DNA from 2 places in the Comamonas sp. 26 genome. Region 2 is predicted to be linked to the other one. Evidence: riboswitches for the same ligand, from Rfam matches in the RefSeq annotation. Region 2 holds a riboswitch; the other holds the start of a gene.
What was found. A riboswitch is a leader RNA that binds a small molecule or an ion and turns the genes downstream of it on or off. The one in region 2 is predicted to bind glycine.

Region 1 (5,351 bases), 870 kb from region 2:
GGGCTTGCCATGCACATCGACGCTGACGCCGACCAGGCGGCCGGGCAGAGAGCGTTTGTACTCGTCACGGCAAGCCATGAAGGCGGCGTGCGGGCCACCGGCGCCCATGGGCATGCCAAAGCGCTGGCTGTTGCCCACCACAATGTCGGCCCCCCATTCGCCGGGCGGTGTCAGCAGGGTCAGGGCCAGCAAATCGGTGGCCACAATGGCGGCGGCTTGCTTGGCGTGGATGGCGTCCACATCGGCCTTCCAGTCCACAATCCAGCCGCTGGAGGCCGGATACTGGATGACGGCGGCAAACAGATCGCCCGCCAGTGCGGCTTCCCATTCCTGTTGGCTGTTGGCGACCAGCACCTCAATGCCAATGGGCTGGGCACGGGTCTGGATGACTTCAATGGTCTGGGGGTGAACATCACCAGCCAGCACGATGCGGTTGCTTTTGGATTTGACCGAGCGCTTGGCCAGTGTCATTGCCTCGGCAGCGGCCGTGGCTTCGTCCAGCATGGATGCATTGGCAATCGGCATACCGGTCAGGTCAGTCACCATGGTCTGAAAGTTGACCAGTGCCTCCATGCGGCCTTGCGAGATTTCTGCCTGATACGGCGTGTAGGCTGTGTACCAAGCGGGATTTTCCAGAATATTGCGCAGAATGACGCCCGGCGTGTGTGTGCCGTAGTAGCCCTGACCGATAAAGCTTTTCAGCACCTGATTCTTGCTGGCAATGGCTTTGAGTTCAGCCAGCGCTGCCGCTTCAGTCACAGGCGGGGGCAAGTCCATGGGCTTGGGGCGGGCGATGGATGCGGGCACCACGTCACGAATCAGCGCATTCAGCGTGGGCTTGCCGATGACGTCCAGCATTTTTTGCTGCTCGTCGGTATCAGGGCCGATATGGCGGGGGAGGAACTCGCGGGAGTTTTCCAGAGACTCCAGCGAAGCAACGGGAGCGGGGGGCGACATCAGCATGGGAGGGACCTATTCTCGAAAGCTGTGACTGGCAAGCACCGGCAAGTGGTGTCGGACGTTTGCCATAAAAAAACGGCCTTCGCGTCTGCGAAGGCCGTGTGCCAATTAATTGTCCTTGGCGAAGTCGTTGTAAGCGGTTTCTTCCATCAGACCTTCGAGCTCGCTCACATCGCTCATCTTGACCTTGAAGAACCAGCCGGTGCTCAGCGGGTCGCTGTTGGCCAGTGCGGGGTCGTCGCGCAGGGCTTCGTTGACTTCGATGATTTCGCCGGTCACGGGCATGTAGACATCAGCGGCGGCCTTGACGGACTCAACCACGCCAGCGACATCGCCAGCCTTGAAGGTGGAGCCGACTGCGGGCAGGTCCACAAACACCACATCGCCCAGCGCGTCTTGCGCGTGGACGGTGATGCCGACGATGGCGGCATTGGTGTCAGCGACGTTGATCCATTCGTGTTCTTTGGAATACTTGATGCTCATGGAAGGCTCCAGATGGGGGATTCGGGGAATCAGATGTTTGAGAAAGGTCCAGCGCGCACTTTAGCGGCGTTCTGTGACCTGTTTGGCGAACTGGCCTGACTGTTCTGCGGTGGCAGCCTTAGCCGCGGTAGTAATGGGTGGGCACAAACGGCGTGGCAGCTACCTTCATGCGCACGGGCTTGCCGCGCACCATGGCGAAAATCTCGGTATCCACTGCCGCATAGTCGGGCTGCACATAGGCCAGCGCCACAGGCTGGTTCAGCGTGGGGCTGAGCAGGCCGCTGGTGATGTGGCCGATATGCTGGCCGTCCATGTTCTCCAGCACCGCAGGCTCGCGCACGGGAATGCGCTCAAGGGCCACAAGCCCCACACGCTTGCGCGTGAGCTGCTGCGGATTTTGCAGCTGCGCAAGCACAATGGCCGCGCCGGGAAAGCCGCCTTCGCGTTCACCGCCGGTGCGGCGTACCTTCTGGATAGCCCAGTTCAGCGCGCCTTCCACCGGGGTTGTGGTGGTGTCGATATCGTTGCCGTACAGGCACAGACCCGCTTCTAGACGCAAAGAGTTGCGCGCGCCCAGACCAATGGGTGCGACTTCGGGCTGGGCCAGCAATGTCTCGGCCAGAGCCTCGGCAGCGTCGCTGGGCACGGAAATTTCAAAACCGTCCTCGCCCGTATAGCCGCTGCGCGTGATGTAGAGCGCGTGGCCTTGCCAGTCAAAGTGATTGCCAGTCATGAAGACCAGATCGCTCACGCCGGGGATCAGCCGGGCCAGCGCAGTTACGGCTTGTGGGCCTTGCAGCGCCAGCAGGCCGCGGTCGGGCAGGGGCAGGACTTTGCAGCGCTGGCCTATGTGTTTTTGGATATGCGCAATATCGGCCGCCTTGCAGGCACCGTTGACGATGAGGAACAGGTCGTTGCCCCGGTTGACGAACATCAGGTCGTCCAGAATGCCGCCTTGCTCGTTGAGCAGCAGGCCGTAGCGTTGCTTGTGCAGACCAAGACCTATGATGTCAACGGGCATCAGCGATTCAAGCGCAGCCGCTGCGTCAGGGCCGCGCAGCAGCAACTGACCCATGTGCGAAACATCGAACAGGCCTGCGGCTTTGCGGGTGTGGAGATGCTCGGCCATCAGTCCCTGAGGGTACTGAACGGGCATGGAGTAACCGGCAAACGGCACCATGCGGGCGCCTAGTCTCTGGTGCAGGGCAAACAGCGGCGTGGTGCGCAGGTCGGAAGAAATATCGGCAACAGTCACAGGCAAGCGCTCCGGTCATTCAAACCAAGATGAGTGGCTATGCACGGCGGCTGCCATGCCTAGCGGGCTTGCCCTGCTGTCCGCTTTACCTGAGAGATTCGCCGCCGCAGTGAAGTCGGGCGGTTTGCTCCTTCGGTGGATGCCATCACCTAGCGCAATTGCGTAGTGCGGCATCTCTCTCCAGCAAGGAACGCTGCCTGCATTCAGCGCGGCAGCGCTTGTCAGTCCTTTTGCCTGAGCGTTTGGGCACCAGGTGGGGTGTCTGCGCCTTCGGCGGTGCGTTGCAGCGTGAAGCTGAGAGCACTCTCTCCTGACAGTGGCAATTCTAGTAGAACTGTCTGACCAGCCCTGAATAGTTTCTGGCAGGCTGGGGTTTACGATAGCTCTGGCACAGAGGCCGCAGTGAATGCGTTTTGGGGCATGCAGGCCCGCCACCAAGGGCTGCAGGCGTGGGGCTGGTTCAGGTCGATACGCTCGCCCATCATGGGTGTGGCGACGGGGATGGCTTGCTGCTGGCCCAGATACAAAATCTGCTCGAAGGGGTCCCACCACGCGTGCATGGCCAGATTGAAGGTGCCGTTGTGAATCGGCAGCAGCCAGCGGCCCTGCAGGTCCTGATGGGCTTGCAGCGTTTGCTGTGGGTGCATGTGAACATAGGGCCAGTGCTCGTCATAGGCACCGGTTTCCATCAGCGTCAGATCAAAGGGGCCAAAGCGCTGGCCTATCTCTTTAAAACCGTCAAAGTAGCCGCCATCGCCACTGAAGAAAACGCGCAGTGGCAATGCGCTCTGCAAATCTTCAATCACCCACGATGCCCACAGCGTACGGTTCCCGTCGCCAAGCCCACGGCCTGAAAAGTGCTGGGCGGGTGTGGCGGTCATGCGCAGGCCATTGACTTCGCTGCTCTGCCACCAGTCGTGCTGGCGGACTTTTGCGGCGGGAACGCCCCAGTCCATGAGTCGGTCACCCACGCCAAGCGTGCAAAGGAATACGCCCACTTTGGGAGCCAGCGCACGGATGGTGGCACGGTCCAGATGGTCGTAATGATCGTGCGAGAGGATGACGCCATGCAGCGGGGGTAGTTCATGCAGCGCAACTGGCGGTGCATGAAAACGTTTGGGCCCGGCAAAGGAAAACGGCGAAGCGCGCAGAGAGAAGACGGGGTCCGTCAGCCACCAGCCGCCGCGCAGCTTGATCAACACAGTGGAGTGACCTAGGCGGTACAGGCTGCGCTCAGGCGCGGCATCCAGCGCGGCGCGGCTGAGTTTTTGTAGGGGAAGTGCGCTGCCGGGCTCGGTGTTGGCGGGCTTGTTGAACAGAAATTTCCACAGCGTTCTGGCATCCGGCTTGGGGCCGTTGGCTGGGCGCGGATGGACGTTGTGAAAGAGCCCGTCCCGGTTCTGGGGCGATGCCTGATAGTCAGCGATTGAAGATGAAAAGCGAATCAAGTGCAGGGCCTGAAGTCAGTCAGAGTGAATAGTTGAGGCTGGGCTTGTGCACTGCAAGCACAAACTTGCAAGCAGCCGTATCTGAGTGAAAGGTTCGGATTAAGAGCGGCTAACGCTACCCAGCAAACCGGAGGTTTGCGTTTGAGGCGAAGCAACGACGTATTAAGGTGCTCTAAGGTGTATTCGCCACCGGTTCATTGATGGGCGGAAAGATCAATTCATAAGGCTGCTCGAAGCAGGTGGTGACGGGCTGGCCCTGGCGCATGCCGGGCTTGAACTTCCAGCGTGTAAGCGACGTCTGAATGGTTTTCACGATGCGTGGGTCGGTCTTGGCGGGTTGCCAGAGCACGCGGCCCAGCTCGCCTTGAGGAGTGACTTCAAGCAAGAAGGTGACGGTGGTGTGAAGCCCTTTGGGAAACCAGCTGGACTGGATGATCGGGCTTGTCTGGCGGCGCAGCTGGGGTTGCTGATCCAGCTGGGCCATAGGAATGCATTCTGTGCGTGTCCATTCTGGCCATGATGGCTGGCTCACCGTGGCTTGCGCGCTCTCCGTATTGCCGGGCTTATCCGGTGCAACCGTGGTGCAGGCACCAAGCACCACGGTTGCGAGGGTAATGGCGCAGATGGCCGCAGGGCGGGAGAAGTTTGAAATAGGCATGAAAGTATTCTTGCCCAAGTTCCAATAAGCGCCTTTTTCTCTCAAAAAAATAGCTACCAACGCTGATGGATAAAGCGCTGGCAGCTATTTTGGCTTGAAGCTTGGCGTTACTACTCTGTGCTTTTACTCTGCGTTTCTCAATGCGCGCCAGCGGCTGCGTCTGCTCCGCCACCGGCCTGCGGAGCAGGGCGCTTGGTGAACCAGATCAGCACGATCAGGCTCAGGAACAGAAAGGACGATGCCAGAAAGATATCGTCCGCAGCGCGGGTGAAGGCTTGCTGGTCAATCAGCCGGTTGATCTGTGCATAGGCCTGCTCTGCACTCATGCCCGCCGCCTGCAATTGCTTTACGGTGATGGCAAACGTGCCCTGGCCTTGCACCAGCAGCTCTGTGAGGTGAGCGTGGTGCATGGAGGCCCGGTTTTCCCACAGGGTCGTGGCAATGGAGGTGCCCATTGCACCCGCCGTAATCCGCACAAAGTTGGACAGGCCTGCGGCTGCCGGAATGCGATCTGGCGTCAGCCCGCTGAGCGTGATGGTGGTCAGCG
Region 2 (5,351 bases):
CCGGCATGCGGGCAGCAGGGCGGCCAGCTTCTCGCCATTGCCCGCATGTGCGGCCTGCTGGTCTGCGGCGCTGGGCGGCAGCTCGGTCACATCGCGCTCGAAGGTGGAGCCCATGATCCATTGGTGCGGGCTGGTAGGGGCGTCACCCGGAAAGTCCGGTACCAGATTGCCGTGGCCGTTGACCGGGAAGGGCGGCATGGCCGCCTGAGTCTGTGCCGTATGCTCGGCCACGCTGACTTGCCCGCGTATGGCTTGCAGCTCCCACAGTCCGGCATTCATGCCACTGGCTTGCAGCAGTGTTTTGCTGGCCGGGCCCAGCGCCAGAACCAGCATGTCGGCCTGGGCAATGCTCTGGCCCTGCAGGTTCAACACCTGCCACTGACCGTTGACTTCATCGCGCTGCAGCCTGGCGGCATCGGTATTGCCCTGCCACTGAATAAGGGTCGATTGCATCAAAGCCCGTACCAGTTGCGCAGGCCTGACCCAGCCCGCCTGCGCGTGCCACAGGGCGTGGCTGTCATCAGGCAAGCGGGCGGCTTGCAGATGCTGAGCAGTAGCGGGCTTGCTCCACTGCAGGCCCCAGCCGTGCTCGGCGCTGCCTGTCTTCAGCCATTGCGGTGGTAGGTGGGCGGGCTCGTTCAGGTCATGCTCCAGCACGCCGCCATGGGCCCAGTCCTCGTCCGTTTGCAGTTTTTGGGCAGCGCTCAGTTGCTGCAAAGTTTGTAGCGTGGTGCGCACGCCGCTGCGGGACAGACGCGATAAAACACTGTCATCGGGTGAGACATGGGGGCAGAACAACCCTGCAGGCAGACCCGATGCACCGGCAGCGGGCTGCGCAGCACTGTCGAGCACGGTGACTTGCCAGCCCCGCCTTGCCAGACTGGCTGCGGCGGCTGCACCGGCCAGCCCCGCACCCAGCACCAGGCAGTGGCCTGGTTGTTTGACGGGCGCAGGCAGCCCATCCGCACGGTGGCGGGGCTCCCACGCAGGGTTGTAGCTGGCCTGCAGGTTGTGTCGCTTGGGAGGCGTTCCCGGCACTTTTTTGACGTCAAAGCCCTGTGTCTTCAGGGCTTGCCGCACGCTGCCAGCCACGCACCAGGTCGCCAGCTGCGTGCCACGGCGGCAGTGGCGGGCGATGTTTTTCATGGCATCTTCATCCCATAGCTCGGGGTTGAGCTGGGGCGAAAAGCCATCGAGGTAGACGCTATCTGCCGTGAGCTGCTGCTTGCGCAGCATGGTCTGTGCCGGGCCTATATACAGCGTCAGCAGAACTTGGCCCTCTTCAAAAGACAGGCGGTGCACGCCTGGCAGCAGCCCCCACCACTGCTCGGCCAGTTGCAGGCCCAGTGCGCGCAGCTGGTCATCTGCAGGCAAGGACTGCAGCAGGTCTTCGCGAGAGACGGGAAACGCCTCAACCGAAACGAAATGCAGCAGCCGCGTGCGCTGCGGGTCAGCTTTCCAGGCCGCCCAGGTCACCAGAAAGTTCAGGCCAAAGCCAAAACCGGTTTCCAGAATCCGCCATTGCGGCGTATTGGCCCATGCAGCAGGCAGGCCGCAGCCGCCCAGAAAGACATGGGTAGCCTGATCGAGGCCGCCATCTTCGCTGCGATAGCGATCCTGAAAACGAGAGCTGTAGGGGGTGCCATCAGGCATCCATGTGATGGGTTCAGACATGGCAGGGGAAAACGCATCCACAAGGCGTGATGCTTAAAACTGGTGCGGTGTAAGTATCAGGGACAGCGAGCAAGAGCCGTCTCGCAGCGAGGCTGTCGTCCCCCTCTCGCAGAGAGAGGGGGAAGCCGCAAAGCGGCTCAGGGGGGAAGTTTATTCCCAGCGTTGCTGGTAGGAGAAGACAGGAAGACGCCATTTAAAACGAATGGCCGCCATACGAAAGGCCAAGCCACCGGCAAAACAGACGATGGTGCTGATATTGGGGCTGACATCCAGGTGACGCAGGCCCAGGAACATCAGGCATACGGCCAGCGACACGCTGGCATATAGCTCGCGGCGGAAGACGACGGGCACCTGGTTGCACAGCACATCACGCAAAATGCCGCCGCTGATGCCGGTAATCATGCCCGCCATGATGACGACGATGGTGGGGTAGCCCAGCTCCAGCGCGGTGTTGCAGCCGATCAGCGAGAAGGCGATCAGGCCCATGGCGTCCAGCAGCAAAAACACTTGCTTGAGTCTGTGCATGTGGCGTGCAATCACCGTGGTCAGCAGGCCGAAGCTGATGACCAGATACACATATTCGGGATGCTGCGTCCAGCCAATCGGGTAGTGGCCCAGCACCATGTCACGAATGGTGCCGCCGCCAAGGGCTGTGACAAAGGCAATGACGACGACGCCAAAGATATCCATATTGCGCCGGCCCGCAGCAAGCGCGCCGGACATGGCTTCGGCAGTGATGGCCACCAGATAGATGACCAGCATGACGGTGAAATTGGCGGTCTGGAACGAGTCCAGCAAAGAGACGGAAGGAAGCATGACGGCACTTGAAAATAGACCAGCCACTCACATCAACAGGAGTGTCTGGTTTGCCTCTCCCGCTGTCCTTTTACCTGAGAGTTGCGCATGTGCACCTTCGCGGTGGACATGCTTGCCCCTTCGGTGAGCCCTGCAAACTTGTGATTGCGGGCTGCTCTCCAGTTGGCGATATCCGGGCCTTGTCTGACCCACCTGCGGTACTTATTGCCTGAGCGATTATGGGAGTTTGCGCCTTCGGCGGGAACCGTTGCAGGTTCCGCTCTCCCGCAGGATGGGCGCGATTTTAGCCAGTTATGGCGGTGTTTTACGGGTTAGTACCTGTGTTGCCTGGGTTTGATGATCTGTTTTTTGTTTTATTTGAAGTCTGGCTTTTCGTTGGCGGCTGCGATGGCGATGATGGAAAGTTAATTTTGATAGCTGCTCGCGCTTGCTGTGCTTGGGGTATAGGCAGGTTTTCCTTGATGCCTGACTGTGACAAATCTGGCGCCTTTGGCCGCAGCCAGCAACAAAAAAGCCCCGGGCAATGCCACGGGGCTTTTGTATCTGAGGTCTCTGACTCAGGCGAGCTTACTCAGCGCTTGGAGGCACGTAGCCCTGAGCCGCATCTGCTCCGCCACCAAAGAAATGATTTTCCATCTGACGGGACAGGTACTGGCGGGCGCGCGCGTCGGCCAGGTTCAGGCGGTTTTCATTGATCAGCATGGTCTGGTGCTTGAGCCAGTCGGCCCAGGCCTGCTTGCTCACGCTTTCATAGATGCGCTTGCCCAGTTCGCCGGGTGCAGGGGGAAAGTCCAGGCCTTCTGCATCCTGATCCAGCTTGATGCAATGAACGGTACGTGCCATGTGTAGGGTCCTCTTGTGTGATTACAGATGTTTAGGTAATAACAAACTGAAATCTTAGTAGTTTGAGTTTTAAGACTGCGGATCAAGAATGCATAGCAACGGGGGAGAAGAAGCCCGTTATCCATTCACTCCAAGAACACAGTCCAATGAAAAATCGTCGCAACTTTATCAAGTTTCCTCTGGCTGCCGGTCTGATTGCTGGCTTGACCCTCTCCGCTCTGCCCACATTGCCTGCTTTTGCACAACAAAGCGGCGTGCAATTGCTCAACGTGTCCTATGACCCGACTCGTGAGCTGTATGTGAATTACAACCAGGCGTTTGCCAAGCACTGGAAGGCCACGCAGAACCAGGATGTGACCATCAAGCAGTCGCACGGTGGCTCGGGCAAGCAGGCGCGCTCCATCATTGACGGTATTGATGCTGATGTCGCCACGCTGGCGCTGGCCGGTGATATTGATGCGCTGGTCAAGAACGGCAATGTCAAGGCTGACTGGCAAAAGCGCCTGCCGCACAACAGCGCGCCTTATAGCTCGACCATTGTGTTTCTGGTGAAAAAGGGCAACCCCAAGGGCATCAAGGACTGGGACGATCTGGTCAAGCCCGGCGTGCAGGTAATTACGCCCAACCCCAAGACCTCGGGCGGTGCCCGCTGGAACTATCTGGCCGCCTGGGAGTTTGCCAAGCGCAAGTACGGCGGTGATGCGCAGGCCAAGGATTTCATCACCAAGCTCTACAAGAACGTGCCCGTGCTGGACACCGGCGCGCGTGGCTCCACCGTGACCTTTGTGCAGCGTGGTCTGGGCGATGTGCTGCTGGCCTGGGAAAACGAAGCCTATCTGGCGCTCAAGGAATTTGGCCCTGAGAAGTTCCAGATCATTGCGCCTTCGCTGTCCATCCTGGCTGAGCCTTCGGTAGCCGTGGTCGACAAGGTGGTGGACAAGCGCGGCACGCGTGCCGTGGCCGAGGCTTATCTGAAGTACCTGTACTCCGAAGACGCCCAGCGCATTGCCGGCAAGAACTTCTACCGCCCCACCGATGCCAAGGTGGCGACCGAGTTCGCCAGCCAGTTCCCCAAGCTGGAGCTGTTCACCATCGACAAGGCCTTTGGCGGCTGGGCTGCGGCTGACAAGGCGCACTTTGCCGACGGCGGCAGCTTCGACCAGATTTACGCCAAGAAGTAAGCACAGCGCGGCGGGCTGGCCCGCCGCACACCAGATCACAGCAACAACAGGAGCGGGTAATGAGCAATTTCTGGAGCCGTCTGGGACAGTCTTTTTTGAGCGCAGGAGCCATGAATGCACGCCAGCCGCTGTTGGCGTGGGAGGCTTCGTGGGACGAGGCCGAGGCACTGATTGCCAGCGGCAAGCTGTGGCCTGAGCCGCAGCAAACTCAGGCCGGGAGCAGGGAAGCGGAGACATCCCCCGGCACGGCGCAGCAGCCTTGAAGCCCTCAACACCACCTTTGATACCTTGTGATATGAAGCCTTGCCGTACGTTTGTACCGCCTGTGGCTTTGCACCTTGTCTGAAACGCCAATCTACGATTTTCCGGGCCCTGTTCGCAGCTCCTAAAGCACTCCCACAAAGATAAGCCAAGCCATGTCGATTTTGCTGATTGCCGGAAGTCCCACACAGCCCTCGCGCTCCACATCCTTGCTGCATGCCGTGGCGAGCCGTCTGCAGGCGCAGGGCCTGAGCACTGAACCCGTGCTGCAGCTCAACCAGCTGGACCCCGCAGCGCTGCTACTAGCCCAGTTTGATCACGCCGAAATTCGAGCCATCACAGACCGTGTGGCGCAGGCCGATGCCGTGGTGGTAGCTACGCCGGTCTACAAAGCGGCTTATAGCGGGCTGCTTAAGGTTTTTCTCGACGTGCTGCCCCAGACCGCGCTCAAAGGCAAGCTGGTTTTGCCGCTGGCCACAGGCGGCAGCCCCCACCATATGCTGGCGCTGGACTATGCCCTGCGCCCCGTGCTGCAGTCGCTGGGTGCGCGCCACATCCTGCCGGGCATTTACGCCA

Region 1: another riboswitch for glycine. It lies ahead of gcvT (glycine cleavage system aminomethyltransferase GcvT); the one in region 2 lies ahead of CLU84_RS06185 (trimeric intracellular cation channel family protein).

Annotation. Positions count from the first base shown of each region.
Region 1 covers NZ_PEFL01000001.1:2,221,448-2,226,798, reverse strand. Annotated here, with positions in the region: gene gcvP (aminomethyl-transferring glycine dehydrogenase) at 1-963, opposite strand, end outside; gene gcvH (glycine cleavage system protein GcvH) at 1,069-1,443, opposite strand; gene gcvT (glycine cleavage system aminomethyltransferase GcvT) at 1,562-2,698, opposite strand; glycine riboswitch at 2,765-2,892, opposite strand; glycine riboswitch at 2,911-3,021, opposite strand; gene CLU84_RS10260 (MBL fold metallo-hydrolase) at 3,073-4,146, opposite strand; gene CLU84_RS10255 (hypothetical protein) at 4,319-4,804, opposite strand; gene CLU84_RS10250 (DHA2 family efflux MFS transporter permease subunit) at 4,942-5,351, opposite strand, start outside.
Region 2 covers NZ_PEFL01000001.1:1,352,176-1,357,526, forward strand. Annotated here, with positions in the region: gene mnmC (FAD-dependent 5-carboxymethylaminomethyl-2-thiouridine(34) oxidoreductase MnmC) at 1-1,653, opposite strand, end outside; gene CLU84_RS06185 (trimeric intracellular cation channel family protein) at 1,825-2,490, opposite strand; glycine riboswitch at 2,543-2,662, opposite strand; glycine riboswitch at 2,676-2,767, opposite strand; gene CLU84_RS06190 (oxidative damage protection protein) at 3,058-3,333, opposite strand; gene CLU84_RS06195 (sulfate ABC transporter substrate-binding protein) at 3,480-4,514, shown strand; gene CLU84_RS22325 (hypothetical protein) at 4,574-4,777, shown strand; gene ssuE (NADPH-dependent FMN reductase) at 4,931-5,351, shown strand, end outside.